2 regions of the Heyndrickxia sp. FSL W8-0423 genome follow, and region 1 is predicted to be linked to the other one. Evidence: a T-box and tRNA genes for the amino acid it is inferred to sense, from the RefSeq annotation. Region 1 holds a T-box; the other holds one or more tRNA genes.
The links. The T-box of region 1 lies ahead of proS (proline--tRNA ligase). A T-box ahead of a tRNA ligase gene usually reads a tRNA of that ligase, here a tRNA-Pro.
Positions count from the first base shown of each region.

Region 2: it has a tRNA-Pro gene. The T-box ahead of proS (proline--tRNA ligase) is inferred to sense a tRNA for this amino acid. The anticodon was not compared.

Region 1 covers NZ_JBBPBE010000001.1:593,540-608,882, reverse strand. The annotation lists gene MKY81_RS02985 (amino acid ABC transporter permease) at 1-372, shown strand, start outside; gene MKY81_RS02980 (amino acid ABC transporter permease) at 390-1,121, shown strand; gene MKY81_RS02975 (IS256 family transposase) at 1,504-2,691, opposite strand; gene MKY81_RS02970 (AI-2E family transporter) at 2,973-3,995, shown strand; T-box leader at 4,054-4,266, shown strand; gene proS (proline--tRNA ligase) at 4,356-5,753, shown strand; gene MKY81_RS02960 (IS256 family transposase) at 6,210-7,415, opposite strand; gene MKY81_RS02955 (winged helix-turn-helix transcriptional regulator) at 8,153-8,482, opposite strand; gene MKY81_RS02950 (hypothetical protein) at 8,682-8,951, shown strand; gene MKY81_RS02945 (DinB family protein) at 9,151-9,645, shown strand; gene MKY81_RS02940 (LrgB family protein) at 9,670-10,350, opposite strand; gene MKY81_RS02935 (CidA/LrgA family protein) at 10,316-10,720, opposite strand; gene cidR (cidABC operon transcriptional activator CidR) at 10,841-11,737, shown strand; gene MKY81_RS02925 (YkvA family protein) at 11,827-12,201, shown strand; gene MKY81_RS02920 (DedA family protein) at 12,362-12,952, shown strand; gene MKY81_RS02915 (DinB family protein) at 13,260-13,748, shown strand; gene MKY81_RS02910 (hypothetical protein) at 13,796-13,996, opposite strand; gene MKY81_RS02905 (NupC/NupG family nucleoside CNT transporter) at 14,366-15,343, shown strand, end outside.
Region 2 covers NZ_JBBPBE010000001.1:3,751,134-3,766,476, reverse strand. The annotation lists rRNA gene MKY81_RS19350 (23S ribosomal RNA) at 1-1,660, shown strand, start outside; rRNA gene rrf (5S ribosomal RNA) at 1,734-1,850, shown strand; tRNA gene MKY81_RS19340 (tRNA-Val) at 1,982-2,057, shown strand; tRNA gene MKY81_RS19335 (tRNA-Thr) at 2,235-2,310, shown strand; tRNA gene MKY81_RS19330 (tRNA-Lys) at 2,326-2,401, shown strand; tRNA gene MKY81_RS19325 (tRNA-Leu) at 2,414-2,495, shown strand; tRNA gene MKY81_RS19320 (tRNA-Gly) at 2,513-2,587, shown strand; tRNA gene MKY81_RS19315 (tRNA-Leu) at 2,598-2,686, shown strand; tRNA gene MKY81_RS19310 (tRNA-Arg) at 2,723-2,799, shown strand; tRNA gene MKY81_RS19305 (tRNA-Pro) at 2,907-2,983, shown strand; tRNA gene MKY81_RS19300 (tRNA-Ala) at 3,008-3,083, shown strand; tRNA gene MKY81_RS19295 (tRNA-Met) at 3,107-3,183, shown strand; tRNA gene MKY81_RS19290 (tRNA-Ile) at 3,188-3,264, shown strand; tRNA gene MKY81_RS19285 (tRNA-Ser) at 3,274-3,366, shown strand; tRNA gene MKY81_RS19280 (tRNA-Met) at 3,386-3,459, shown strand; tRNA gene MKY81_RS19275 (tRNA-Asp) at 3,495-3,571, shown strand; tRNA gene MKY81_RS19270 (tRNA-Phe) at 3,740-3,815, shown strand; tRNA gene MKY81_RS19265 (tRNA-His) at 3,851-3,926, shown strand; tRNA gene MKY81_RS19260 (tRNA-Gly) at 3,933-4,006, shown strand; tRNA gene MKY81_RS19255 (tRNA-Ile) at 4,019-4,092, shown strand; tRNA gene MKY81_RS19250 (tRNA-Asn) at 4,099-4,173, shown strand; tRNA gene MKY81_RS19245 (tRNA-Ser) at 4,196-4,286, shown strand; tRNA gene MKY81_RS19240 (tRNA-Glu) at 4,290-4,361, shown strand; gene MKY81_RS19235 (isochorismate synthase) at 4,609-6,015, shown strand; gene menD (2-succinyl-5-enolpyruvyl-6-hydroxy-3-cyclohexene-1-carboxylic-acid synthase) at 6,012-7,763, shown strand; gene menH (2-succinyl-6-hydroxy-2,4-cyclohexadiene-1-carboxylate synthase) at 7,760-8,569, shown strand; gene menB (1,4-dihydroxy-2-naphthoyl-CoA synthase) at 8,611-9,429, shown strand; gene MKY81_RS19215 (o-succinylbenzoate--CoA ligase) at 9,511-10,986, shown strand; gene menC (o-succinylbenzoate synthase) at 10,991-12,103, shown strand; gene MKY81_RS19205 (DUF1540 domain-containing protein) at 12,125-12,286, opposite strand; gene yidD (membrane protein insertion efficiency factor YidD) at 12,378-12,617, opposite strand; gene ytzI (YtzI protein) at 12,669-12,839, opposite strand; gene MKY81_RS19190 (Dps family protein) at 12,967-13,413, shown strand; gene MKY81_RS19185 (DUF6154 family protein) at 13,452-13,712, opposite strand; gene MKY81_RS19180 (hydrolase) at 13,802-14,131, shown strand; gene MKY81_RS19175 (DUF6612 family protein) at 14,171-15,028, opposite strand; gene MKY81_RS19170 (ABC transporter permease) at 15,128-15,343, opposite strand, start outside.

The DNA.
Region 1 (15,343 bases):
ACAATTTATACTGCAGCCTTTATAGCAGAAGCTGTCCGTGCCGGAATTCAATCTGTTGATAAAGGACAAATGGAAGCGGCACGTTCATCGGGCCTTAATTATATCCAAACAATGAGGTACATTATTTTGCCTCAAGCAGTTAAAATTGTCATACCTCCAATAGGTAATCAATTTATAAATCTTGTTAAAAATTCATCCATACTTGGAGTAGCAGCAGGTTTAGAATTAATGTATTTTGGCGACTATATCGCACAAAAAAACTATGCCATTTTTGATACGTATATATTTGTTGGATTATTTTATTTAATATTAACCATCCCGTTAAGTTTATTTGTCAATTATTTAGAAAGAAGATTGGCAAAAAGCTATTAAAAGAGGGGGGATAAATGATGGATTTTGTAGGCGCGTACTCCAGTGGAAACATTAGCTACTTACTTAAAGGTTTTTTAGTTACATTAGAAGTTGCTTTTATATCAATTATTTTAAGTTTTGTTATAGGAAGCCTTCTTGGAATATTTAGATATGCAAAAATACCTGTTTTTTCAAAAATAGTCGCTGTTCTTGTTGAAGCAATACGTAATCTTCCCTTAATATTAATTATCTTTTTTACTTATTTCGCACTGCCTGAAGTAGGAATTAAAATGGGGGTTATGACAGCAGCTATTGCTGCATTAACGATTTTCGAATCGGCAATGATATCTGAAATCGTCCGAAGCGGTTTAAACTCTATTGAAAAAGGACAAATTGAGGCATCAAGGTCTTCCGGATTAAATTACGTACAAACGATGTGGCATATCATTCTTCCACAAGCATTAAAAAGAATGATACCTCCATTAGTTAGTCAATTTATTTCATTGTTAAAAGATACCTCCTTAGCAGTAATTATTGCTTTACCGGAACTTCTTCATAATGCACAAGGTATCTATAGCGGCCCAAAAGGCGGAAATCAAATCATTCCGATTATCATTATGGTAGCCCTAATGTATTTTGTTGTTAATTATGCATTATCACTTCTTTCTCGGGCATTAGAGAAACGTTTAGATACAACTCATAAGAAGGATAAAGGAAGGAATAAATTTCAAGGGAATAATCAAGAGGTATTGCCAAGTAATTTATCATAAAGAGCTGCCCTCGCAGGCAGTTTTTTATATTATCCGTCAATTTTCCCAACAATTAAAAACAAAAAGGGTGTGTCAATAATTTTGTGTAAATAACCCTATTTCCGGTAGAAAAGTTAGCCTGCTTATTTTAGTTGATAAAACTTCTATCTCTAGGTTAAACACAGAGCCACAGCGGTAGCTGCTTGTCCTTGACCTTGTGCCTTTTCTTAGTTCTTGCTGGTTGGGTTCAGGGACCCGGCCAGCGAGAACTTAGAAAAGATCGGTCGTGGTACGCTAGGTGTGCGGATAAAGTCCCCACATAGGGCTTTATTTTTCCCATCCGACAACCTACACACCACCACGACCGCAAACAAGGTCAAGGATGGCGGATCAGTGCTAGAGCTTAATCTTCCAGTGCTTCAAACATGTGTATCAATTCTGATTTGGCCTTTTCAAAGCCTCGATGACAACGCATGCCAAACTTGTGATTATAGTCTAGAAACCGTGTCACGAGAAAGCGTTCTAAGGATTCTTCATTCGGGAATTGTTCTTTGCGTTTGACATATCGTTTGATTTCTTTGTTAAAAGCTTCAATTAAGTTTGTCGAGTAGATACTGCGACGTATGGAAGCTGGAAAATCAAAAAACGTTAAGATCCGTTTGTTGTTCATCACTGATTCAATGACACGTGGATAAGGCTTTTCCCACTTGCTTTGCATCTGTTCTAAGGCTTCTAAAGCTTCTTCACGGTCTTTCGCTTGATAGACGGCCTTAAAATCATCGAGAATGGCTGCGCGATCCTTTACACGTACTTTGCTGGAAATGTTTCGAGCGACATGTACACAGCACACTTGATGTTTCGCCTTTGGATAGACACGGTGAATGCTATCTGTCATCCCTGGCAATCCATCGGAAATGAAGAGAAGAACGTTTTCTACTCCTCGCTCATGTAGGCATTGGAGGAGTTCTTCCCATACGTGCGAAGACTCAGTTGGTGCAATGGTAAAGTCTAAAACTTCTTTGTTTCCTTCTTCCGTAATACCAATAGCGATGTAGACAGCTTCTTTTTCAACCGTTTGACGTCGAATCGGAATATGAGTGGCATCCAAGTAAATGCACACATAGCGTTCTTCCAGCTTTCGTTCATGGAAAGCCTTCACGTCTTCAGAAACAAGTTGCGTTAGGTTCGAAACCGTTTGTTTGGAATAGTGATGTCCATACATTCGCTCAATGAGATGAGCGATTTCATTTGTCGTAATCCCTTTTTCATAAAGGTGAATGACAAACTGTTCCAGCGTATCATTGGAACGCTTATAGGGAGCTATTGTTTGTTGTTGGAACTGGCCATTACGGTCTCTAGGGATACGAAGGTGTAGTTCTCCGTATTCGGTTTTAAAGGTACGATCGTAGTAGCCATTACGGGAATTGCCGGAATGAAAACCTTCTCGATCATAAGGCTCATAGTCTAAAAAGACAGTTAATTCATGTTTTAACAGCTGATTGATGGCTGTTTCCAAATGATGACGAAAAACTTCTTCAATATCTTGTTTTTGTGCTAGTGCTTCGATTAAATCTGTAGTAAGATGAATCATAGGGAAGACCTCTTTTCTGTGAATTTTGTCGGCTAACTTTATTCTACAGAAAGGGTCTTCCTTTTTCTATGAACATTATTTAGTGCATTTCTATTTACACAAAATATTTTACACTCTCAACAAAAATTTAAGGATAAAAAGTATGAGACAAATTATTAGAAACATAAAATTATAAAAAAACATAAATTTTTTTGATAATATAGTATGAAAGTATGAGAAAATAAAGTAATATGTGAGGTGTAAGTTGTTTAAATTCAAGAGCTTGGGAGGAAAGCGATAAGATGGCAGAGTTTGTTAGCGGTTTTTTTCAAAAAAGAAGTGTAAAGCGTTTCATTATATTTGCTTTACTTGCACTTATAATATATTTTTTGAGAAGTATGATGAATTTAATACTGCTAACATTTATTTTTGCGTTTTTAATGGACCGTCTATCAGTATTTGTTTCTAGACGATTACATGTAAATCGCAAATTAACGGTTGTTGTCCTATATGTTGCCAGTGTCGGCCTATTATCGCTCGGTATTAGTAAATATTTACCGGTACTCATCAATGAAATAACCCAACTAATCAAGCAACTGATTGAATTCTATTCCCAGCCGCAAGATAATGTAGTGGTGAACTATATTGTTGAGAAGATAATAGAAAAAAATGAAATAACCAACTTTTTAAAACAAGGATTTACGTTCCTGCTTGGATATTTCACTAATATAGGAAAATTGAGCATAGATGTATTTTTATCTCTCATACTAAGTATATTTTACCTTTTGGAAAAAGAGAGACTCATTGACTTTACAAAGAAATTTAAAACAAGCAAAGTATCTCCGTTTTATGATGAGATTGAGTTTTTTAGCAAAAAATTCGCATTAACTTTTGGTAAGGTAATTGAAGCGCAATTTATTATAGCGATTGTAAATACGGTATTAACAACGATTGCCCTTTCCATTATGGGATTTCCGCAATTGTTTGGCTTAGCAATTATGATTTTCTTCCTAGGATTAATACCGGTAGCAGGAGTAATTATCTCACTAATTCCGCTTTGCTTCATAGCATATAGTATAGGCGGTTTTATTCAAGTATTATATGTAGTGATTATCGTAGTGATTGTTCATGCGGTTGAAGCATATGTATTAAATCCAAAATTAATGTCTTCAAAGACAAACCTTCCAGTATTTTATACATTTATTGTATTAATCTTTTCGGAGCATTTCTTCGGTGTCTGGGGCTTAATATTAGGAATCCCAGTTTTCGTATTCCTTTTAGATGTTCTAGATGTTCAAAATGAAAAGAATAAAAAGATAAAATAGTATAAAGTCGCTTGACATTGGATAAAAAAATTAGTATATTTTTTAAAAAATTATATATAAAAAAACGTTGAAAAGGACTAGTAGAGTGTGTCCGTCTTTTCTAGAGAGGAAACAATTGGTGAAAAGTTTCTAAAGACAGCATTTGAACCTGCCTTGGAGTTCTGTATCGATCTTACTTAAGATACAAGCGGTTTACACGAACCGTTATCAATAATGAAGTGTACAGCAATGCTGTAAATAAGGGTGGTACCACCAGACCTCGGTCCCTTTTAAGGAATCGAGGTCTTTTTGCGTTTAAAAAAATAGAAGGGAAGATGTATTGTGGCAAAGGATAAAAAGTTTGTTGAAGAGATTACCGCAATGGAAGATGATTTTGCACAATGGTATACAGATGTTGTAAAAAAGGCTGATTTAGTTGATTACTCATCAGTAAGAGGGTCAATGATTATTCGCCCATACGGTTTTGCCATTTGGGAAAATATCCGTGACATACTAGACGGAAAAATTAAAGAAACAGGTCATGAAAATATTTACATGCCTTTACTTATTCCTGAAAGTCTATTACAAAAGGAAAAAGATCATATTGAAGGTTTTGCACCTGAAGTTGCTTGGGTCACACATGGGGGTTCAGAAGAATTAGCAGAACGCTTAGTTATCCGTCCAACATCGGAAGTTCTATTTGGTGAACATTATGCGAATATCATACACTCCTATCGTGATCTACCTAAATTATATAATCAATGGGCGAATGTCGTTCGCTGGGAAAAAACAACAAGACCATTCTTACGCTCATTAGAGTTCTTATGGCAAGAAGGGCACACATGTCATGCTACAAGCGAGGATGCCCAGGAAGAAACGGCAAGAATGCTTGATATGTATGCTGAAGTATGTGAAAAATATCTTGCAATACCTGTACTTCGCGGTCGTAAAACGGATAAGGAAAAATTCGCCGGTGCAGTTCATACGTTAACGATTGAAAGCTTAATGCATGACGGAAAAGCATTGCAATCAGGTACCTCCCACTATTTAGGAACCGGCTTTGCCGAAGCATTCGGTATCCAATTTACCGACAAAAATGGTGAACTTCAAACTGTACACCAAACTTCATGGGGAATTACTACAAGAATAATCGGTGCGTTAATTATGGTCCATGGTGACAATCGCGGCCTTGTAGTACCGCCAAAAGTTGCTCCAAAACAAGTGATGATCGTACCGATTGCACAGCATAAAGAGGGCGTCCTTGATAAAGCATATGAGCTAAGAGATCAATTGAAGAAAGTTGCAAGAGTCGATATCGATGCAAGCGACAAAATGCCTGGCTGGAAGTTCAATGAATCTGAAATGAAGGGAATCCCAGTTCGTCTAGAAGTGGGTCCTAAAGACATCGAAAAAGGTCAAGTCGTCCTAGTTCGCCGTGATACAGGTGAAAAAATCTTCGTTCCAATGGCTGAACTCGAAACGAAGGTTGTAGAACTTCTTGAAGATATTCAAAACAATCTATTTGAAAAAGCAAAGGCACACCGTGAAGAAAAAACAAGTATTGCACGCAATATGGACGAATTCAAACAAGTACTTGTTGAAAATCCAGGCTTTATTAAAGCAATGTGGTGCGGCGATGTAGCTTGTGAAAACTTCATTAAAGATGAAACATCCGCAACATCCCGTTGCATTCCTTTTGAAGGTGAACCAGTTTCTGATACATGTGTCTGCTGCGGCGGCGAAGCGAAACACTTAGTCTACTGGGCAAAAGCATATTAATTTTATAAAAAATACAGATGAATGGGTCATCTGTATTTTTTTGTTTGTTTAGAAAACTATAAAATTCTAGACATGTGGATAACTGTTCGATAAAATGTTCGTATTAATAGTAGGAGTATCGGTATGAGTAAGCAAGTCGCAGAGGTATTTCAATATCATTATCAAAAGAGAAGCAAAAAACGAAATTTGACCGTTAGGGTTATTACCGTTATTCATTACATTAGGTTATGTAAATTATTTTGTGTAAATGATTTTGTTACCATATTTTTGACTATACTAAAATATATGTTCTTACCTGCTAGGGGGATAGGGCAATGCTGGGGAGCAACCCGAGCACCTAGTAGGGTTCTGCACAAAAGGAGATGGGGTTTCCCCATCTTTTTCTCCTTTTGGGAGAACAATAGCGATAAACCCTTAGGGCAGAGCCCTAACACGTCCCAATACAAATTGAAACGATTATTTTCCAAGCCGACCATTAAACATAATATCGAACTGTTGTCTACATTCTAACCATCCTGGAACGGGAATAGTCCATTTTTCTGTTACTCCTACTGTAGCGAGATAGACAATCTTTCTTAAAGCATTATCGCTAGGATAAGCATTCTTTGTTTTAGTCACCTTTCTAAGCTGTCTATGAAAGGCCTCAATCGTATTTGTTGTATATATTAACTTTCTAATTTCTACTGGGTAAGAGAAATAAGCAGTTAGCTCAAGCCAATTGTTTTCCCATGATTTGATAATTGATGGATATTTCGTTTCCCACTTATTTTTAAACTCTTCGAAAGCCACTTCAGCCTGTTCGAGCGTATAAGCTTTGTATACTTTCTTTAAATCATCCATTACCACTTTACGATTTTTAGTTGGGACATACTTCATATTATTTCGTAATTGGTGGATAACACATGACTGAATAGTAGTATCTGGAAATGTTGCATTAATAGCTTCGGAGAAGCCAGAAAGCCCGTCTTTACAAGCGATTAGGATGTCTTCGACACCACGGCTTTTGAGCTCCTGACAAACATTTAGCCAAAAACTAGCACTCTCATTTTCACCTATCCAAATACCAAGGATGTCTTTGACTCCATCAGTATTAATACCTAAAACTGTATATGCAGCTTTACTAACAATTCTATTTTCATGTTTCACTTTAAAGTGAATCGCATCCAAAAACACAATTGGATAAACAGGGTCTAGTAGACGAGACTGCCATTCATAAACAAGAGGTAATATCTTATCCGTAACTTTACTTACCAAACTTGGAGAAACATTCACACCGTAAATATCCTTCATGTGACTTTCAATATCTCTAGTCGACATTCCTTTTGAATACAGGGTTATAATCTGGTCTTCCAGCCCATTGATGGATGTTTCGTATTTTTTAATGATTTGAGGTTCAAAATCTCCTTTACGATCTCTTGGTATGCTTAATTCGGTCTCACCAAACTTACTTTTAATCGTCTTTTTACTATACCCATTTCGGCTATTTCCCGAGTTATTGCCCCTTGAATCGTGTTTTGAGTAACCTAGATGATTCTCGATTTCTGCTTCAAATACCTGTTGAAGAGTCTCCTTAAAAAGATCCTTAATCATGGCATGTATATCGTCAACAGTTTCACATTGACCAGCCAATTCCCTGATTGTCATGTCCTTAAAATTTTGCATTAATGATCATCTCCTAGTTATAATTATTAGAAAATTATGACCATTTACACAAAATTTTATACATTCTCTTACATTATGAAAAAAACTCCGAATGGAGCCCAAGATCCAAATCCAAAGTCCATCTTGGTCATCAAAACGAGCGAATGGAGCCCAAGATCCAAAACTTAAATCCATCTTGGTCATCAAAGCGGGCGAATGGAGCCCAAGATCCAAATCCAAAGTCCATCTTGGTCATCAAAACGAGCGAATGAAGCTCAAGATCCAAAACTTAGATCCAACTTGGTCATCAAAGCGAGCGAATGAAGCTCAAGATCCAAATCCAAAGTCCATCTTGGTCATCATAGCGAGCGAATGAAACCCAAGATCCAATACAAAAATCCAACTTGGTTGTTCCCAAAATCGAAACACTAGAACCAAGCCCAACCCAAACCGATTAAAATGAGAAGGAACCGATCAAAAAAGAGGATGAACCGATCAAAAATAAACCGAACCAATCTAATAAAAAAGTGGACCGTTCAAAAAAGTAAAGGTAGTATTTTTGAAACAAAAAAATCAAAATATAGCAAGTTTCTACATGCAAGCAATTTAATCAAACGTTTGATTAAACATATAAAAAATCCAGCCAAATCAAGCGAAAATTTGAATAAGTAATTGCATATTTTGTCGATGTCAGTGCTCTTTTAATAATATTTCGACATAAAAAAACCTTAGCTCAAAATAAAAGCTAAGGTAATTTCTTATTCGTTACAGCTGTTCATCGAAACCCATTTATCCGCCCAATGCTGGACTTCGTCAAGAACTGGAGTAATCGCATGACCTTTTTCACTTAATCGATACTCGATTCGAACGGGTGTTTCCGGATACACATCCCGAATAACGATATTCTCGTTTTCCAATTCCTTTAATCGATCGGAAAGCATTTTTTGACTTATATGTGGAATTTGCTCGGCAATTTCATTAAATCGCATTGGGTGACTTTCCAAAACACGGATAATTACACCAATCCATCGTTTTCCTAATAATTGAAATGCCTTCTCAAATTTTGGACATAGTCGTGAATTTTCCATATTGCTACACCTCCTATATGGAATGAAGCATAACTTTCTTCCTAGTTGTTATCTATTATACACCTTTTGTTAACTTACTAATAGTTAGTTAGTTTATTTTATAAAAAATAATTTTCACACAAACAATTTGTGAAATATTTGTAATATATGCATGATTTCAATAAAAGGGGGTATTAAATAAAACAAGGAGATGATTAAAATGGCGAAATTAAATCGGGTTGTACTAGCAGGTATAGGAATTGCTGGTGTGTCGTTTCTTTCATCTAAGAACAATCGTGAGAAGGCACGGGTTATGTTGAATAATGTTAAGACAAAAGTGGATTCCTGGATGAAAAAGAAAAAGCACAATAAATCACCGATGACGAAGATAGGCCACTCCGATCCCCACGATATAGCTGATAATAAAATGGTCAGTGAAGGTGCTATGTATAGTGTTGATTATTACAATATGGTAGAACAAGAAGAATAGATTGGAGAGGGTTCGGTAATTATTTACTGAACCCTTTTTTCATTAACTGGCTGGCCTAGTAATCTGCAGATTAATAGTGTCGATATTTTATGCCTTTCAGCATTAGGTCGCACGGACATCGTGTTGTTTATTATCCATTAAGGATTGACCCGTTCATATGAATTAGTCAATTTTAATATAAATAAAAGAGGAATTTACCATGCCGTTAACGAAAAGAAATACATACAAAATAACAAACAGGGATGGGATGGAAATGAATACGATAGTCAATCAATTAACAGGCTGGATCGATTATTTGAAAAATATTAAAGCGGAACAACATGAGGAATTTTTTAAAACGATTGCTGAAGGGAAATGGTCCAAAGCAGCAATTATTGCCCATATCTTCTACTGGGATCGTTTCTTTTATGAAAAAAGGCTGCCTGCAATGTTAGAGGGTGGAACGTTGCCTAGTATTGACGCAAGCTATGTTGAAGAAATGAATAATAAAGCCGATAAATATGCTCATTCAGGAATACAGCTGTCCGATCTGATCAATAAAGCCATTAAACAAAGAGAGATACTTGTAGATTCATTAAAGGACCAGGATTTGTCGCAGACGTTTATCATAAATGATAATAAATATACACTTGAGTCTTATGTAAAAGGTGAAGTAGAACACGATCAACATCACTTAAAGCAATTAAAAGGATAAAAAGGAGGAGCATGTAAGGCTCCTCTAGTGTAATAAATGCTGATAGATCCATGGGGAAAGACAAAATGACATAATCGCAGCTAATACCATGCAAACACTGGAGACAGCTCCAGTTGCATGACTTAATTCTAATGCCTTTGATGTCCCTGCACCGTGTGAACTCGTACCTAGCAATACCCCTCTTGCTATTTCACTTTTGATTCGAAAGAGGCGGATCATCCATGGTCCGAGAATCATTCCAATAATCCCGGTGATAATTACAAATACAGCAGTAATGGTCGGAACACCGCCAATTTTTGTCGAAACTCCCATCGCAATCGGTGTTGTAATCGAATAAGGAATAATGCTCGTAGACAGTGTTTTATTTAAATGGATTACACCCGAAATCGTAAACGACGCAAGAATAGACATAATCGAACCGAAAAACACACTAAAAAGAATTTCACTCATATATTTTTTTAAAATCGGGTAAAAACGATAGAGTGGAATCGCTAATGCCACGGTTGCTGGTTGTAATAATTTCGTTAACCAAATGGCTCCGTGATTATATGAATCATACGTTATATGGAAGAATACAAGCAATAATATAATCAAAAATGGAGCTACTAAAAGCGGTGAAAAGTATATTTTTTTAGTTTTACTGTATCCCCATTTTGCTAGCCAATAAATACTAATGGTGAGAAGTATATACATAAGTGTCAACATGCTGTGTCTTTTTCTCCTTTCGGCGTGCCATTTTCTCTGCTAAAAAACCAGAACATGCCATGACAATTGTGGAACTAATGATAATAACAGCAAAAATTTTAGAGCCATTTTCCAGTAATAATTGTTTATATTGAAGAATGCCTACTGCCGAAGGAATAAAAAATAACAACAATTCGGCGACTAACCAATTTCCTCCAATTTCAATCCACTTCAGCCTTATTACCTTCGTTTGTAATAAAATAAATAAAATAACCAATCCTAAAATACTGCCCGGAATGTTAAGATGCAGAAATTCGGAAAGTTTCCCCATAATATACGTAAAAACGGTTAACATCACGATTTGGATGAATCCAATTAATAATTTTTTCAATTTCTTCCCCTCATTTATGAAAAAAATCTCTATATAAAGTGTACAGCGCATTTTTATATAGGTAAAATGAATATAGAGAATGATAGCTATTCTAAATAGTTATAAGAGGGTGCGGTTGTTTTGGATATTCAACATTTAAAATACTTTGTTGCAGTTGCTAAGGAAGGGAATTTCACAAAAGCTGCACAAAAGCTCTATGTTTCACAGCCAACCATTAGTAAAATGGTGAAGAGTATTGAAGATGAGCTTGGTGTTGTTTTATTTGATCGTACAGGTAAACAGGCCAAACTAACTGATGCAGGGGAAATTATTCTCGTTCAAGCGCGGAATATTATTCAATCATTCGATAATCTTTCTTCGGAATTAGATGATTTAATTCAGTTAAAAAAGGGAAATATCCATATAGGATTACCGCCAATGGTTGGCTCACGATTTTTCCCAAAGGTTATTCAGGCATTTCATAAAAAGTATCCGAATATTACTGTTCAGCTTGTTGAAGATGGGGCAAAAAAAGTGGAAAGAGATGTTGGAAATGGTACGCTTGATTTAGGGGTCGTCGTTTTGCCAGTGAGCGAGGAGCTCTTTCATACTTTTTCATTTGTGAATGAAAATCTAATGCTGCTTACACACCCTGACCACCGATTAAGTAAAAAGGAATCTATTTCGCTTTCTGAATTGGCCCATGAGTCTTTTATATTGTTTGGAAAGGATTTTGCCTTACACGATCGAATCATTAGAGAATGTGTTCGTTCTGGTTTTCAGCCGGATATTATTTATGAAAGCTCACAGTGGGATTTTATTAGTGAAATGGTAGTAGCTAATCTTGGGGTAGCCCTCCTGCCGGAAACCATATGTAAACAGGTCAATCGGAAAGAGGTGTCGATTATTCCACTAACCGAACCAAGAATCCCTTGGAACCTAGGGATCATTTGGAGAAAAGACCGCTACTTATCTTTTGCAGCAAGGGAATGGATTCGATGCACACAATTGTTTATGGAAGGATCTGAACAAAAATAAATAAAGAAGATAGATACTTAAGCAGAAAGGAGCTATTTTAAATGAAAAAAGATATCCAGCAATATGATGAAGAAAAATTAACTAGCGAAATGCAACGTTCGAGCAGGCATTATTCTGATCATAAGTTTTGGGACAAGCTTAAAAAATATGGAAAGAAGGCAGGCGGGGTAGTCGTCTATGCTGTTCTCTTACTGTACTACACATTACAGAAACCAACTGTTCCTAAGAAAACGAAGGTGTTTATTATCGGTGCATTAGGATACTTTATTCTTCCAACAGATTTACTGCCCGATTTCCTTCCGGGGATTGGCTATGTAGACGACTTAGGTGCACTTGGCGCTGCGGTTTTGCAAGTGGCTGCACATATAGATAAAGAAGTTAAGGCTAAAGCCAAAGATAAAGTGATTCAATGGTTTGGTGAAGAAGTTAACACAACGGTCATCGATGAAAAAATAGGACATTAAAAACGATGGATTCATCGTTTTTTTGGTTCTCTTTTCCCCTTCATATCTTTGATAAAATTAGTAATCATCAATTAAATGAAACTAAATCTATCAAATATACGTTATACTAGTAGTATCTTTTAATTAATATTGGATGGTTAAACTACTTTTGGAGGACATGATGGGCGATTTTATTCAATCAATCTTAACCTTTTTGACGGATCTCGGTTATTTCGGTGTGGCATTAGGACTAATGATCGAAATTATTCCGAGTGAAATTGTGTTAGCATATGCGGGCTATCTTGTATCCCAAGGACATATTAATTTTGTCGGTGCGGTCATCGCTGGTGTCATTGGTGGAACGATTGCGCAAATTTTTGTTTACTGGATTGGTGCGTATGGAGGAAGACCTTTCTTGAAAAAATACGGGAAATATATTTTTATCCATGAGAAGCATATTGATATTGCGGAAAAATGGTTTGAAAAGTATGGGTCCGGTGTGATATTTACAGCTCGTTTTATTCCTGTCGTGCGTCATGCAATATCAATTCCTGCTGGGATTACGAAAATGTCGTTAAAGAAATTCACATTGTATACAACATTGGCCGTTATCCCCTGGTCGATCTTGTTTGTTGCTTTAGGGGATCAGTTATCATCAAACTGGAAACATGTTGATGAATTTGCGAAACCATATATACAGCCTGCGATGATCATTGCAATTGGATTGATTGTTTTATATTTTATTTATAAAATGTTTAAAAAAAATAAATAAAGAAAGAATAGAATGTCTGAATCAATTAAGATTGAGGCATTTTTTAACCTATACTTTGTTAAAGTTCAGTCTTGATATTGACGCTATGTTGATTGAAGCGAAAGGTGCGAGACTCCTGCGGGATTAGCTGGACAGATGAGACCCCGCAAGAGAGAAGCGATGAGGAGGCTCATCGCCAGCCCCGCGGAAAGCGAGTACCTGCAGCGGAAATCAACAATCCAGTATAATATCCTTAACCTAAATGAAGGGAAATTCAAAAAAGGGAAAGAAATATTTACATAACACATTAAAAAAGGAGAGTAGGAATATGAGTACATCAAAATTACGTGAGCTGTTGTTATCAGAACTATACATCGCTGTTCGAACAACAAAGGAATTGCTGAAGAAAGTGTCTGAGGAGGATTTTTCCTATCAGCCAAATGAAAAAATGCGCACCTTGTTGGAGCAGGCGAACCATTTAGTGCAAATTCCTTTCGTTGATATTGCGATTGGACAAGAAAAGACAGAAGCTGAAATTAGACAACTTGAAAAAGATTTATACTCGACTGATGTTATCAAACTAGGTGAAGTAATGGAAAAAGGCTTCCATGAGTTAAAAGCGTATTATGAATCACTTTCTGAAGAGGACTTCTTAGAAAAGGTAACAAAACCATTTTATTTTTCTCCTGATATGGAAGGTCATACGCAAGCGAAATGGTTGATTGAAACAACTACACATGCATTTCACCATCGCGGGCAATTTTTTAATTATTTAAAAGAGCTGGGGAAAGAAGTGAATATGTTTGATTTATATTAACAAACAAAAAAATCCGTTGCGAATTAGGCAGCGGTTTTTTAGATTTTTCAATAGGATTGAATGCGAGAATTCATTCGCCAATTTCTACTACATAACACTTCAATCATATGATTTATTTTATCCCTATCATTTAACGCTTTTTTTATAATTTGAACTTCGTTTTTCGTAACAGACAGCCCGAAATATTTTGCTAGTGTTTTTTCTACATTGGCACCTCTTGCAATTTCATTAGCGATTTCAGTTTCCATCCAAATACACCTCCATGAAATTCTTTAATTAAAGTTTAAATCCAAAATATTAAATTCGAATGAACATAGATTTAAGATTCGGTAAAGATTTGACATGTTTTAGGTGATGTTAACACATACTAAGTGTTGTGAATATGGGTTGGTAAAATATATTAGAATAGAAATTAAAATAACAATAATCTGAATGTAATCCTTTTCGTTGTGAGAGTATAAATTTTATGTTTTAATTTTATAGACCTTATTTTTATTAAGTAGAATATCGTTTGTTTTATACACTTTTAATACATAACTTTTAATAATCGATATTATATTGGGAAAATAAACATAAGTACTGCAACATAGAAAAAATTTCGTGATGGAGGAAATATAATGAAATATATTATTTCGATTATCGGTTTACTTATTGTAATAGGACTAGCTTTGCTAGTAAGTAATAACCGTAAAAAGGTTAATTATAAACCGATTATTTTAATGATTGTTATTCAGATTGTACTAGCTGCATTATTGTTGAATACAAAGTTTGGATTGGTATTAATTAAAGCTATTGCAGAAATTTTTACAAAACTGCTTGAATATGCTGGTGAAGGAATCTCCTTTGTATTTGGAGGAATTGCTAATAAAGGGGAAGCCCCTTTCTTTTTAAATGTTCTTCTTCCAATTGTATTTATTTCAGTATTGATTGGAATATTTCAATATTTACGGATTCTTCCATTGATCATGAAAGGGATCGGATTGTTGCTTAGTAAAATTAATGGGATGGGGAAACTGGAATCTTATAACGCAGTTGCCTCTGCTATGGTCGGGCAATCAGAAGTATTTATAACGGTGAAAAAACAATTGAATCATCTTCCTCCACATCGTTTATATACGTTATGTGCTTCGGCCATGTCGACTGTTTCAATGTCTATTGTTGGCGCATATATGACGATGATTGAACCAAAATATGTAGTTACAGCACTCGTCATCAATTTATTTGGCGGATTTATCATCTCTTCGATTATTAATCCATATAAGGTTGACAGCAAAGAAGATATTTTAGAAATTCAAGAGGAAAAGCAAAGCTTCTTTGAAATGTTAGGAGAATATATTCTTGATGGCTTTAAAGTAGCAATCATAGTTGGGGCAATGTTAATTGGTTTTGTTGCATTAATAGCGGCTATAAATAATGTTTTTGATTTGATATTCGGTATTTCATTCCAGCAAATTCTGGGCTATATTTTCTCCCCTGTTGCCTTTATCATGGGAATTCCATGGGCAGATGCAGTAAAAGCGGGCGGAATTATGGCTACAAAGCTTGTGACCAATGAATTTGTAGCGATGATTGACCTAACCAAAATTCAATCAAGC
Region 2 (15,343 bases), 3.2 Mb from region 1:
GTGGAGCGCTTAGAAGTGAGAATGCCGGTATGAGTAGCGAAAGAAGGGTGAGAATCCCTTCCACCGAATGCCTAAGGTTTCCTGAGGAAGGCTCGTCCGCTCAGGGTTAGTCGGGACCTAAGCCGAGGCCGAAAGGCGTAGGCGATGGACAACAGGTTGATATTCCTGTACCACCTCTTCACCGTTTGAACGATGGGGGGACGCAGGAGGATAGGGTAAGCGCGCTGCTGGAATAGCGCGTCCAAGCAGTTAGAGGGGTGACGAGGCAAATCCCGTCACCATGTACCTTGAGCTGTGATGGCGAGGGAAATATAGTACCGAAGTTCCTGATTCCACACTGCCTAGAAAATCCTCTAGTGAGGTGAAAGGTGCCCGTACCGCAAACCGACACAGGTAGGCGAGGAGAGAATCCTAAGGTGAGCGAGAGAACTCTCGTTAAGGAACTCGGCAAAATGACCCCGTAACTTCGGGAGAAGGGGTGCTCTGTTAGGGTGCAAGCCCGAGAGAGCCGCAGTGAATAGGCCCAGGCGACTGTTTAGCAAAAACACAGGTCTCTGCGAAGCCGTAAGGCGAAGTATAGGGGCTGACGCCTGCCCGGTGCTGGAAGGTTAAGAGGAGAGGTTAGTGGCATCACGAAGCTTTGAATTGAAGCCCCAGTAAACGGCGGCCGTAACTATAACGGTCCTAAGGTAGCGAAATTCCTTGTCAGGTAAGTTCTGACCCGCACGAAAGGCGCAACGATCTGGGCACTGTCTCAACGAGAGACTCGGTGAAATTATAGTACCTGTGAAGATGCAGGTTACCCGCGACAGGACGGAAAGACCCCGTGGAGCTTTACTGCAGCCTGATATTGAATTTTGGTACAGCTTGTACAGGATAGGTAGGAGCCTTTGAAGCCGGAGCGCCAGCTTCGGTGGAGGCGTCGGTGGGATACTACCCTGGCTGTATTGAAATTCTAACCCGCACCCCTGAATCGGGGTGGGAGACAGTGTCAGGCAGGCAGTTTGACTGGGGCGGTCGCCTCCTAAAAGGTAACGGAGGCGCCCAAAGGTTCCCTCAGAATGGTTGGAAATCATTCGCAGAGTGTAAAGGCACAAGGGAGCTTGACTGCGAGACCTACAAGTCGAGCAGGGACGAAAGTCGGGCTTAGTGATCCGGTGGTTCCGCATGGAAGGGCCATCGCTCAACGGATAAAAGCTACCCCGGGGATAACAGGCTTATCTCCCCCAAGAGTCCACATCGACGGGGAGGTTTGGCACCTCGATGTCGGCTCATCGCATCCTGGGGCTGTAGTCGGTCCCAAGGGTTGGGCTGTTCGCCCATTAAAGCGGTACGCGAGCTGGGTTCAGAACGTCGTGAGACAGTTCGGTCCCTATCCGTCGTGGGCGTAGGAAATTTGAGAGGAGCTGTCCTTAGTACGAGAGGACCGGGATGGACGCACCGCTGGTGTACCAGTTGTCTTGCCAAAGGCATCGCTGGGTAGCTATGTGCGGAAGGGATAAGTGCTGAAAGCATCTAAGCATGAAGCCCCCCTCAAGATGAGATTTCCCTTAGTTTATCTAAATAAGACCCCTGAAAGATGATCAGGTTGATAGGTTCGAGGTGGAAGTGTGGCGACACATGGAGCTGACGAATACTAATCGGTCGAAGACTTAACCAACAATAGATTCAAGGTTATTATGAAGTGTTTCTCATCTATCTAGTTTTGAGGGAACAAACCCTTAAATAAATAGTCTGGTAACTATGGCGAGAAGGTCACACCCGTTCCCATCCCGAACACGGAAGTTAAGCTTCTCAGCGCCGATGGTAGTTGGGGGCTCTCCCCCTGCAAGAGTAGGACGTTGCCAGGCAAATAGAAAAGCGGAAGACGCTTGCTCATCGGCGAAACTCGCTGGAGGGCTGACGAGGAAGATTGTTTTTCAAAACTTCCACAGCAGCCTGAAGCGATGCAAGCCGATAGCGTCTGAAGCTAGACAATAATGGAGGATTAGCTCAGCTGGGAGAGCACCTGCCTTACAAGCAGGGGGTCGGCGGTTCGATCCCGTCATCCTCCACCATATTTATTTAATTTAAAAGATAATCGTATGCCGGCCTAGTTCAATTGGTAGAGCACGACCGAATAAGCTTCATTGAAATGCTTCAGCGTACAGCTTGAGCTGCTACTTGAATCAGCATTCTGAAAGCTGGACGACAGTTCAAATTTAAATTAAATTAAAGGAATACGATCATAATAAGCCGGCCTAGCTCAATTGGTAGAGCAACTGACTTGTAATCAGTAGGTTGGGGGTTCAAGTCCTCTGGCCGGCACCATCTTTCGAAGATATCGAGCCATTAGCTCAGTCGGTAGAGCATCTGACTTTTAATCAGAGGGTCGAAGGTTCGAGTCCTTCATGGCTCACCATTTAAATTATACGCGGGTGTGGCGGAATTGGCAGACGCACCAGACTTAGGATCTGGCGCCGCAAGGCGTGGGGGTTCGACTCCCTTCACCCGCATTATAAGTAATTAAGTCGCGGAAGTAGTTCAGTGGTAGAACACCACCTTGCCAAGGTGGGGGTCGCGGGTTCGAATCCCGTCTTCCGCTCCAGACAACCCTTGCCGGGGTGGCGGAACTGGCAGACGCACAGGACTTAAAATCCTGCGGTAGGTGACTACCGTACCGGTTCGATTCCGGTCCTCGGCACCATAATTTTTTTGCAAAGCAAAATAATTTTCTTAATATGCGCCCGTAGCTCAATTGGATAGAGCGTTTGACTACGGATCAAAAGGTTAGGGGTTCGACTCCTCTCGGGCGCGCCATTACTAGAAGTGAGAAGTTGGAAATTAGAAGTTAGAATGTAAGTTTTATCTTCGAAGCAACACTAGAGATACTCTAACCTCGATCATCCAATCTCTAACATCTAAATCGGGAAGTAGCTCAGCTTGGTAGAGCACATGGTTTGGGACCATGGGGTCGCAGGTTCGAATCCTGTCTTCCCGACCATTCAAAATATACAAATAGTATTATGGGGCCTTAGCTCAGCTGGGAGAGCGCCTGCTTTGCACGCAGGAGGTCAGCGGTTCGATCCCGCTAGGCTCCACCAAAAAATATTAAATATAACTATATGGCGGCGTAGCTCAGCTGGCTAGAGCGTACGGTTCATACCCGTGAGGTCGTGGGTTCGATCCCCTCCGCCGCTACCATATAGGACCTTTAGCTCAGCTGGTTAGAGCAGACGGCTCATAACCGTCCGGTCGTAGGTTCGAGTCCTACAAGGTCCACCATAGAATTTCGGAGGAATACCCAAGTCTGGCTGAAGGGATCGGTCTTGAAAACCGACAGGCGGGTTACACCGCGCGGGGGTTCGAATCCCTCTTCCTCCGCCATATAAACGTATAATATTGCCGCGGGGTGGAGCAGTCTGGTAGCTCGTCGGGCTCATAACCCGAAGGTCGCAGGTTCAAATCCTGCCTCCGCAATCATTTAAGTAAAATTTATACTTGATTAAAAAAATGGTCCGGTAGTTCAGCTGGTTAGAATGCCTGCCTGTCACGCAGGAGGTCGCGGGTTCGAGTCCCGTCCGGACCGCCATTTTACAACATACATTACATAATTGGCTCGGTAGCTCAGTCGGTAGAGCACGATCGAATAAGCTACAAAGCGACGCTTCAGCGTACCAATCGAGCTGCATCTTGTATAACTTCCCGAGATTGGGACGATGGCGAACTTCATGCTAGATAAGGAAAATAAATTAAAAATGGCTCGGTAGCTCAGTCGGTAGAGCAATGGACTGAAAATCCATGTGTCGGCGGTTCGATTCCGTCCCGAGCCACCATTTAAAGTAACTAAGAAACGTATTTAACAAATATGGCGGCTATGGCGAAGTGGTTAACGCATCGGATTGTGGTTCCGACATGCGTGGGTTCGATTCCCACTAGCCGCCCCATATATTGCGGGTGTAGTTTAGTGGTAAAACTACAGCCTTCCAAGCTGTTGTCGTGGGTTCGATTCCCATCACCCGCTCCATATTTTTTTTATGGGCCTATAGCTCAGCTGGTTAGAGCGCACGCCTGATAAGCGTGAGGTCGATGGTTCGAGTCCATTTAGGCCCATTTTATTCCGCAGTAGCTCAGTGGTAGAGCTATCGGCTGTTAACCGATCGGTCGTAGGTTCGAATCCTACCTGCGGAGCCATTTTATTTTTAAAAGAAATATTGGAGAAGTACTCAAGTGGCTGAAGAGGCGCCCCTGCTAAGGGTGTAGGTCGGGTAACCGGCGCGAGGGTTCAAATCCCTCCTTCTCCGCCAGTAGGCCCGTTGGTCAAGCGGTTAAGACACCGCCCTTTCACGGCGGTAACACGGGTTCGAATCCCGTACGGGTCATAATATATTCGATTTTATAAGTTAGGAGTTTAAAAGATATTTCTTTTAAACTCCTTTTTCTTTTTAAAAAATTTCCTAATCAAAAGATATAGGTCACCAATTCTATATTTAATATTTAACGTATAAAATGGGGAAGATAAGATGTGTTCATTGACTCTATTCTATTAGAGGTGTATCTTAAAGATTGGACATAAAAATTAAAAAAGATTCGTCATTTGCACGGTTGTTTTTAGGGGAGATAATTTTGATGAAAATGGAACAGATGGACATAGTAGATGAATACAAGATTGCTTTAACAAAAGCTAAAAACAAGAACAAAACACTATTATTTAGTTATACTGAACAATTAAATAATATTGACCCCCTATCATTTTATTCATCTGCAAAAGCGATATTTCAAGTAGAACGATTTTTCTGGAAGGTTCCAAATGATGAGATGATTATAGTCGGTTTAGGCAGTGCACATACCTTTCAAACGGAAGTGGGAGAAGGTCGATTTGAGTATATTGAACGAGAATGGAATCAATTCATACATGATGCTCATGTATATAATCCTTTTGATGTTCAAGGAACCGGTCCAGTTATATTTGGCGGTTTCTCATTCGATCCATTAAGTATGAAAGAGTCGGAGTGGACTCCGTTTTACAATGCATTATTTCATTTGCCAAAACTAATGCTTATTATAAATAAACAAGAGGTTTTTCTTACGACTAATATATTATGCCATTCAAATGATAATTTAGATAAACTAAATCATCATCTAAAACTAAAAAGGGAAATTTTTGAAGGCAAAGTTTCTAAGAGTATAGAAAATATCAATATAAAACAAGAACATGAATTGAATCAACAAGCTTGGATAGACTCGGTCGCAGAAGTGGTTGATCTTCTTAAAAAAGAAAAAAAATTAAATAAAGTCGTTATGGCGAGAAAAATGAATATTGAATTTAATGATAAAGTAGCCGCTGAAAAGGTACTAGAGAATTTATGGGAAGAGCAACATGAAAGCTATATTTTTGCGTTAGAGACCGAGAATAGCTGTTTTACAGGTGCATCGCCTGAAAGATTGGTTAAGAAGAATGGGAACACTATTGTATCCGCATGCCTTGCCGGATCAATAAAGCGAGGGAACTCGATAAGTGAGGATGAGGCGTTAGCTGAGGCACTATTTAATGATGAAAAAAATCGCCATGAACATCAGCTCGTCGTGTCAATGATCGCAGAGGTCATTCGTAAATATTGCTTAAATGTTGACATTCCAGAACTACCTTCAGTCATGAAAATGAGAGATATCCAGCATTTGTTTACACCAGTTAACGGAATAATTAAGGATGATCACATTTCTATTTTCCCATTAGTAAAAGATCTTCATCCAACACCTGCTATGGGGGGAGTTCCAACTATTGAAGCTTTACAAATCATTCGCGAAAAGGAAAAAATGGATCGTGGATTCTATGCATCTCCGATTGGTTGGGTCGATTACCGGGGAAATGGAGAGTTCGCTGTAGCTATTCGATCCGGATTAATTAAAGAGAATGAAGCATTTTTGTATGCTGGGTGTGGTGTAGTATCAGACTCAAACCCAGAGGATGAATATTTTGAAACAAAAATTAAATTTCGTCCGATGCTTCGTGCATTAGGAGGAAAAAAATTATGAATCATCAAGAAACACTAACAACATATTTAGCTAGTTTTATTCAGGAATTATCAAATTCAGGTGTTCGGGATGTTGTCATAAGTCCCGGCTCACGCTCAACACCTTTAGCTTTGTTAATTGCTGAGCATCCTACACTAAAATATCATATAAATATTGATGAGCGTTCAGCTGCTTTTTTTGCATTGGGGATTGCCAAACAAACGAGGAAGCCAGTTGCACTGTTATGTACTTCCGGAACTGCAGCTGCTAACTATTATCCTGCAATCGTAGAGGCAAAGCTTTCAAGAATTCCATTAATCGTATTAACAGCTGATCGCCCACATGAATTACGAGATATTGGGGCACCACAAGCAATCGATCAAATTCATTTATATGGAAAGCATGTAAAATGGTTTGTTGAAATGGCACTTCCTGAAATAGGAGAAGAGATGACATATTATGCGAGAACAACAGCTACAAGAGCAATTAGTACGTCTTTACAACAACCGGCAGGACCGGTACATTTAAATTTCCCCATTCGAGAGCCATTACTACCAAGATTGGACCCTTCTCCCTTTGAAGAATTGGAGAATCGACCGGCAATTACAGTAAAGCAAGGTGATACTCTTCTTGAATCGGGGGAAATGAAAAAGATTTCCGAACGACTGCAAAGGATCGAAAAGGGCGTTATTGTATGTGGGGTCATTGATTACCCACAATTTTCAACAGCGGTTTTAGCATTAGCTGATGCATTAGGCTATCCAATTATTGCAGATCCACTTTCACAGCTTCGAAGTGGGTCATTCTCAGAGGAATATATCATTGATAGTTATGATGCAATATTAAAAGAAATTGTTTCGGATGAAATGTTATATCCCGATGTTATTATACGATTTGGCGGCATGCCAGTATCCAAGCCTTTAACGAAATTTATGAAACGTCTAGCTGGAACGGAACAATATATAATTGAAGCAGGAAATAGCTGGCGTGATCCGATCAATGCTGCTACTCAAATGATCTATTGCGATGAAACATTATTTTGTGAGGGATTATTAAAACAATTAGATGAAAAAAGGCATTCAAATTGGTTGGAAATGTGGCAAAATTTGAATCGGATTGCTCGAAATACAATTATTAACGAAATAAGTGATATTACTGAATTAGATGAAGGAAAGCTTGTCTTAGAACTAGTAAAACGATTGCCGCAAAACAGCCATTTATTTGTAGGTAATAGTATGCCAATTCGTGATGTGGATACATTTTTCCATTTTAACCAACAAAATATACGGGTATTAGCGAATCGCGGTGCGAATGGTATTGACGGTGTCGTTTCAAGTGCATTAGGAGCAAGTTTATATGGAGAACCGTTATTTTTATTAATCGGCGATTTATCTTTTTTCCATGATTTAAATGGGTTATTAGCGGCAAAAATGCATCAATTAAATATCACGATTATCGTCATTAATAATAATGGGGGAGGAATTTTTTCTTTCTTGCCACAATCGAATGAACCAAAGCATTTCGAAGCACTTTTTGGTACGCCTACAGATATTGATTTTGAATATGCTGTAAAAATGTATAATGGCAGATACAGCAAAGTGCGTAATTGGGATGAATTTCATCATTCAATGAATGAAGCGATTACATTGAAAGGTTTAAATGTGATAGAAGTTCCTACTAATCGTAATGCGAATGTAGACATTCATCGTAAAATGTGGAAACGAGTTTCTGCGGAAATTGACCAATATGTTCATGGTGAAATGGAATGATGATTGAAGTAAATGATGTAAATTATCATGTGAATATTGTTGGAAAAGGTGAACCAATCGTCATGTTCCATGGTTTTACCGGTGATATGTCTAGTTGGGATGCGATTAATCCATATTTAGAGGAAGAATATCAATTAATACTGATTGATATTCTTGGGCATGGTAAGACAGAGATTCCACTAAATTATGAGCGATATCATATTGAAAAAGTTGCTAAAGATATTAGGGAAATACTCATTCATTTAAAAATAAAAAAGACGAATCTTTTAGGTTATTCAATGGGTGGAAGACTCGCTCTAACATTTACTATTTTATATCCTAACATGGTCAATAAGCTTATTTTAGAAAGTGCCTCTCCGGGTATAGAAACTGAAGAGGGAAGAAAATTACGGCGTGAAAATGATGAAAAATTGGCTAATAAAATCGTGAATGAAGGGGTAGAATCATTTGTTCAATATTGGACAAATATTCCCCTGTTTAAATCCCAAAAAAGACTTGATTATTCAATGCAAGAAAAAGTTAGACAGCAAAGATTACGAAATGATCCAATTGGACTTGCTAATAGTTTAAAAGGGATGGGAACAGGGAGCATGCCTTCATTATGGGGTAGGCTTCATGAACTGGAAATACCAGTGCTTATTTTGTCCGGTAGTTTAGATGAAAAGTATTGTGAGATCGGAAAAAAGATGGAAAATAACCTTTCACAGGCAATGCATTATATTATTGAAGACATCGGACATGCAATTCATGTGGAAGATTCTCAAAAGTTTGGTACAATAATAAAGGAGTTTTTGTCGAATAAATGATTGACTCGACATGAATTTAATTTTTAAAGGGAGGATATTACATGGCTGTAGAATGGCAAACAGAAAGAGAATATGATGAAATTCTTTATGAATCTTATAATGGAATTGCCAAAATAACAATTAATCGTCCACATGTACATAATGCATTTACCCCAAAAACAGTTAACGAAATGATTGATGCATTTTCTCGTGCACGTGATGATTCAAAGATAGGTGTTATTATCTTAACTGGTATGGGTGAGAAAGCTTTTTGCTCTGGAGGAGATCAAAAGGTTCGCGGTCACGGTGGATATGTAGGTGAAGACAATATTCCACGACTAAATGTTCTCGATTTACAAAGATTAATTCGTTTTACCCCAAAACCGGTCATTGCTATGGTAGCAGGTTATGCAATTGGTGGTGGTCATGTATTACATATTGTTTGTGATCTTACAATTGCTGCTGACAACGCTATTTTTGGACAAACTGGCCCTAAAGTAGGCAGCTTTGATGCCGGATATGGCGCAGGCTATTTAGCTCGTATCGTTGGACATAAGAAAGCAAGAGAAATTTGGTACCTATGCCGTCAATACAATGCACAGGAAGCATTAGACATGGGGCTTGTTAATACAGTTGTACCTCTTGAAAAACTTGAGGAAGAAACGATTAAATGGTGTGAAGAAATTCTTGAGAAGAGTTCAACTGCGCTTCGTTTCTTAAAAGCTTCGTTTAATGCTGATACAGATGGTTTAGCTGGCCTTCAGCAATTTGGTGGGGATGCTACATTATTGTATTATACAACCGACGAAGCAAAAGAAGGACGCGATGCATTTAAGGAAAAACGTAAGCCTGATTTCGGAAAATTTCCTCGTTTCCCTTGATTTAAATTGTAAAGTTTAAAAAAGCTTGATGGTATACTCCATCAAGCTTTTTTATAGAAATTCTACAAAAAGGTGATATGTATGAACAATATAATACCAAACTTTTTAAAGCAAAGAGCGTTTTTAACACCGAAACGAAAGGCCCTTCTATTTGACAATAAAGAGTGGAGCTTTTCAGAACTGTATAAAGAAGTTGAAGTATATGCAAAGAAAATTGCATCACTAGGTGTGAAAAGAAAAGATTCAGTTGCGCTTCTTTTGGCGAATCGTCCGCATACAGTAATAATTATTCATGCATTACAGCAATTAGGTATTACCACCGTATTCTTGAATCATCGACTAACCGCAAGTGAAATGGTTTTTCAATTAAAAGATAGTCAAACAGCTTTAGTAATTGGTGAAAAAGATTTAGAAAATAAACTAGCAGAAATCCATGACATATATCCAACTCTAGTAATAAAGACAGTTGAAGAAGTTAAAGAACAAAAGGAAGAAAACTATCCAATTGTTAATGAATATTTAATGGATGATGTATGTTCAATCATGTACACCTCAGGAACGACTGGCAACCCTAAAGGAGTACTTCAAACATACGGGAATCATTGGTGGAGTGCGATAGGCTCAGCCTTAAATCTTGGATTAGGGGAAGATGACGGTTGGCTATGTGCGGTCCCTTTGTTTCATATAAGCGGATTATCCATTTTAATGAGAAGTGTTATTTATGGAATGCCGGTTTATTTATATGAACAATTTAATGAGAAAATCATTAATGAGAGGTTGCAATCAGGCAGTGTAACGATTATGTCAGTAGTAAGTACAATGCTTCATCGATTGCTTGAAGATTTGAAAGAAAATCGTTACCATGAACGTTTCCGCTGCATGCTTTTAGGAGGCGGCCCTGCACCTAAATCATTGCTTGAGGCATGTTTAGAGAAAAATATTCCTGTCTTTCAATCGTACGGTATGACTGAAACTTCCTCTCAAATTGTCACTTTATCTCCCGAAGATAGTTTATTAAAGATTGGTTCAGCGGGTAAACCGTTATTCCCTTCACAGCTAAAAATAATGTTAGATGGAAAACAATTAGCTGCTCATCAACCGGGCGAAATCGTTGTGAAAGGCCCCAATATTACGATTGGATATTTAAATCGAATGGAAGCCAATCGTGAACATTTTAAAAACGGCTGGTTTTTCACGGGTGATATAGGTTATGTAGATGAAGAGGGGTATTTATTTGTTCTTGATCGACGTTCAGATTTAATTATTTCTGGCGGGGAGAATATTTATCCTGCTGAAATTGAAGATGTATTGTTATCACATCCAAACGTTGTGGAAGCGGGTATAACAGGTATCGACCATTCACTATGGGGCCAGGTTCCAATTGGGTTTGTTGTTTGTAAACAATTCATTGAGGAAGCTGAATTAATTACGTATTGTCAAAAAAGACTTGCTAAATATAAAATTCCGAGCAAAATTTATTTTGTCAATGAACTGCCTAGAAATGCATCGAATAAACTACTCCGTCGAAAATTAATAGAGTTAATTCCAAAAGGATGATCATATGCGAATTCACGAAGTAAATATTTTCATTATTAAAATGCCTTTAAAACAGCCGTTTACTACAGCATTAGAAACGGTCAACGAACGAGAAGGAATCATTTTGGAAGTAATTGATGAACAAGGGGAAAAAGGCTATGGAGAAGTTGTCGCATTTTCCACGCCATGGTACACAGAAGAAACGGTTAAAACTTGTTATCACATGTTAAAGGATCTTTTAATCCCATTAGTTTTGGATAAACAAATAAATCATCCAAATGATCTCCAAATGATTTTTAACCATATTAGAGGAAACCATATGGCAAAGGCGGGGCTTGAAACAGCTATATGGGACTTATATTCAAAACTTGTATCAAAACCGCTTTGGACAGTGGTTAATGGTGTTCGAGATGAAGTGCTTGCTGGAGTAGTTGTTGGAACAGCTAATATAAATGATGCGATTGAACAAATACACGTTTATTTAGAAGATGGATATGAACGAGTTAAAGTAAAAATTAAACCTGGGAAAGATTATCAGCTTATTAAAGAAATTCGCACATATTTCCCTGATCTCGCTTTAATGGCAGATGCTAATTCTTCTTACACATTAAATGATATAGATGTATTAAAATCGCTTGACGAGTTTAATTTGTTAATGATTGAGCAGCCATTAGCCGTTGATGATATTGTTGAACATTCGATTTTACAAAAAGAATTGAAAACTCCAATTTGCCTTGATGAAAGTATCATTACTTATCATGATGCCGAAAGTGCAATTCGGCTTAATAGTTGCGGTGTCATTAATATTAAAATTGGCCGTGTTGGCGGTTTACACAATGCAATTGCTATACATGATTTATGTCAAAAAAACAATATTCAAGTCTGGTGCGGAGGAATGATTGAGTTTGGAGTGTCCAGAGCACATAATATAGCTCTTTCTACAAAAGAGGGTTTTACCATTCCAGGAGATCTTTCTGCATCCAATCGCTTTTGGGAAGAGGATATCATATATCCTCAAGTAGAAGTAGCTAATGGAAAAGTAAAAGTTCCGAATCAGCCAGGAATTGGTTTTGATATAAATTTTAATCGGCTTCATCAAGTGACTACCTATCACGAAAATATAAACTGCAAGCACTAAAGTAGTACTTGCAGTTTTATATTACCAGTTACCTTCAGGTTTAAATGTTTTGCAATCAGTTTCTTCTGTATTTTTTGCTTGATCCCCTTTATGGCTAACTACGTATATTTCATCTGCAGAACAGCGATTTCCCTTTGCCCAATAATGACAATTATTCACTTCACATAATACATCTTTTGCCATTGTACCTCACCCCTTAAAAGGTTTTTATGATACAAAATTAGTTTCTGTATTAGTGGGAAGATCTATGATTGGAAAGTAACGCCATTGATTACTAATCATTTCGGGGATGTTTCTTTTTTTCAGGAACAGGATCAAAACCGCCCGGATGTAAGGGGTGGCATTTAAGTATTCTTTTAATGGTTAAAAAACCCCCATGAAATGCACCAAATCGTTTTACCGCCTCGAGTCCATATTGAGAACATGTCGGGTAAAAGCGACATGTTGGCGGCTTAAGTGGGGATATAACAATTTGATAAAATCGAATTATTTTAATAAAAATAAATTTTATCATAAGAAGTAGGACATCCTTGTAAAAAAATTATTTGTACAATTGAGGAAATAATTAAGAATCGCTCTTTTTGTTTATTTCATCATTATTTGTTTTGATATTAGGATTATTTTCAATAGGATCTATTGTATGCTTGTACGAATACGCTTTTGAAGTTGTTAGAGCGGATGCGAGAATAATCACGATAATAATTAAAATCGATACAATCATAATGAATGTGTACAATGGATTAAACCTCCTAATTAAATATCTAACCTATATTTTAGCATGTAAATTCATTTTTTGTGAAAGATATAACTATATGTTTAAACAAATTTGTGAAAGGGTATATACATTTTAGGAGGAGATACATATGGAAAAACAATTACAAGAAGTCCAAGAGGTATTAAATAAACAAGTAGCAAACTGGACAGTACTTTATACAAAGCTCCATCATTTTCATTGGTATGTAAAAGGTCATCATTTCTTTTCACTTCATGAAAAATTAGAGGAGTTATACAATAAAGCAGACTCCGTTATTGATGAATTCGCTGAAAGGTTACTTGCTATTAATGGCAAACCAGTATCCACGTTGAAAGGTTCATTGGAATTATCGAGTATAAAAGAAGCCGAAACCATTCCGGCAGCTGATGAAATGGTGAAAGAAGTTGTAAATGATTTTACCATCCTTATTGGTGAATTGAAGGAAGGAATTGCTTTAGCTAATGATGCAAAAGATGAAGTGACAGGAGATATGTTTATTTCGCTTCAAGGCGAATTAGAAAAACATGTTTGGATGTTAAAAGCATATTTAGGATAAAAAATAGAGGAAACTGTTATGGTGAACAGTTTCCTTCTTTAATGCAAAAATTTCGATTTCGTATGGTGGGTTACATCGGTAGTATGACCGGCAAATTTGTTTTTAAGGCTTTCAATTAAATAGAGACTAATAAAGTATTGGAATTCCTCGTCATTCATGTCTTCAACTATTTTCATTAAATCATTTCGATCCGATTCTTCAAGTACTGCATATGCAATGATATCAATATCCTCGTCGTCTCCAGTCAAACGATTTTGATAAAATTCAAATAGCTCATCGACAAGTCTCACACTAATCATCCTTTTTTCATGACTTAAGAATATTTTTGCTTAATTTGTGGGAAACGATACATATAGAATAAATTTATCTTTACGTGAGGAGTGCAGGAATGGATCAGCAAAAAAACACCTATTATATTAATGTCGGCAGTGGAGAAATATCGAGGAGCTCAACTGATTCTCCATGGAATTTTAAAATAGAAGCAACTGATGAGGAGATTACTCGTTTAAGGCAAATTTTTGATGCTAATTATGATGAGGAAATAGACGGATTTTGGCGGGCACATATTCCTTTTAGGGAGTATCATCATGATCGCTCGAATGATGAATATGATAAACACATGCTTAAAGTGTATCAAATGATTTATGAATTAGGGGATCAAGAGGCAAAGCAGCATATTGACAATATTGGTATTTTAAAGGATTTTACGTCGGAATAACGAAAATCCAGCAACTTTAGCAAGTTGCTGGATGATAAATTAATTAATTTTTTTGGCAGTATCTTTTACTTCTTTAGGAACTTTAATTTCATTTACTTTATTGTAATTTGAGTACGTTCCTTTCATTTCTTGCTTTAAATTTATTTTTTGGCCTTCCATAGCCATTTCCATTTCTTGCGTCATGTTTAATGAATTAACATTAAATGTCTTTTTATCAATAAATATTTCATAGTTAACATTTTTAAAGGTAATGTTATTAAGTGCATCGGCATTTTCTTTAAGACCATCTGGCATCATTTGTTTGGCATTTTCCTTTAAAAACTGATCAAACTTCTCTCCGGATGCTTTCAAATTCAAAATATATTGGTTATCATCTTGTTTGAATGAGAAATCATCAGTAAATTGTTGTAATTGTTTAAGTTGTTCAGCAGGGTTTGCTTGTTGTTCAGGCATTTGTAATATTTGCTTTGATAGCTCTTCAGGCATTTGCATCCATTGTTTTGATGCTGGATCATATAAAAAGAAACCTTCCTTCGTCAAATATGACTCCATATCCATATCTTGGTTTTGAGTGGCGTCATCCCCGCCTTCAACATTCATTTTCATTTTTTGGTACATCGCTAACGGATTCAACACCATATCAATAGACATATTTGAATTAATATTCATTGGTGTTGGTTGACTTGGTGCCGTCATTTCTTGCTTAAGATCCATATCCATATGCACACTTTTTAAATTTTTAGATGCGTCTGTCGTTTTTTCAAATACTTCCTTAAGAGTTAGACTATCCTTCTTCTGAGGTTTGACTTTTGAATCGACTGGATCGGCTGTCTCGCTACAAGCAGCTAAGCTGAATATAAACATAACTGAAACGAGACTAATTAATAATTTTTTCATAAAACGAATATCACTCCTTTTTGTTATCACTTATATGTACGATATCATCCGAAAAAGGTTTCATAAAAAATTCGCCGATTATAAAATATCGACGAATTTTCATGAATCTTTTTTCACTAATTTTTTTTCTAATATAGCAACTAATTGGTACATAATTGTAGCAATGACAGCAACAATCATTAATGAAAGCATAACTAAGGTGAAATTAAATACTTGGAAGCCGTAGATGATTAAATAACCAAGACCTTTTGATGCAACTAAATACTCACCGACAATAACACCAACCCAAGATAATCCAACATTTACTTTTAAGGT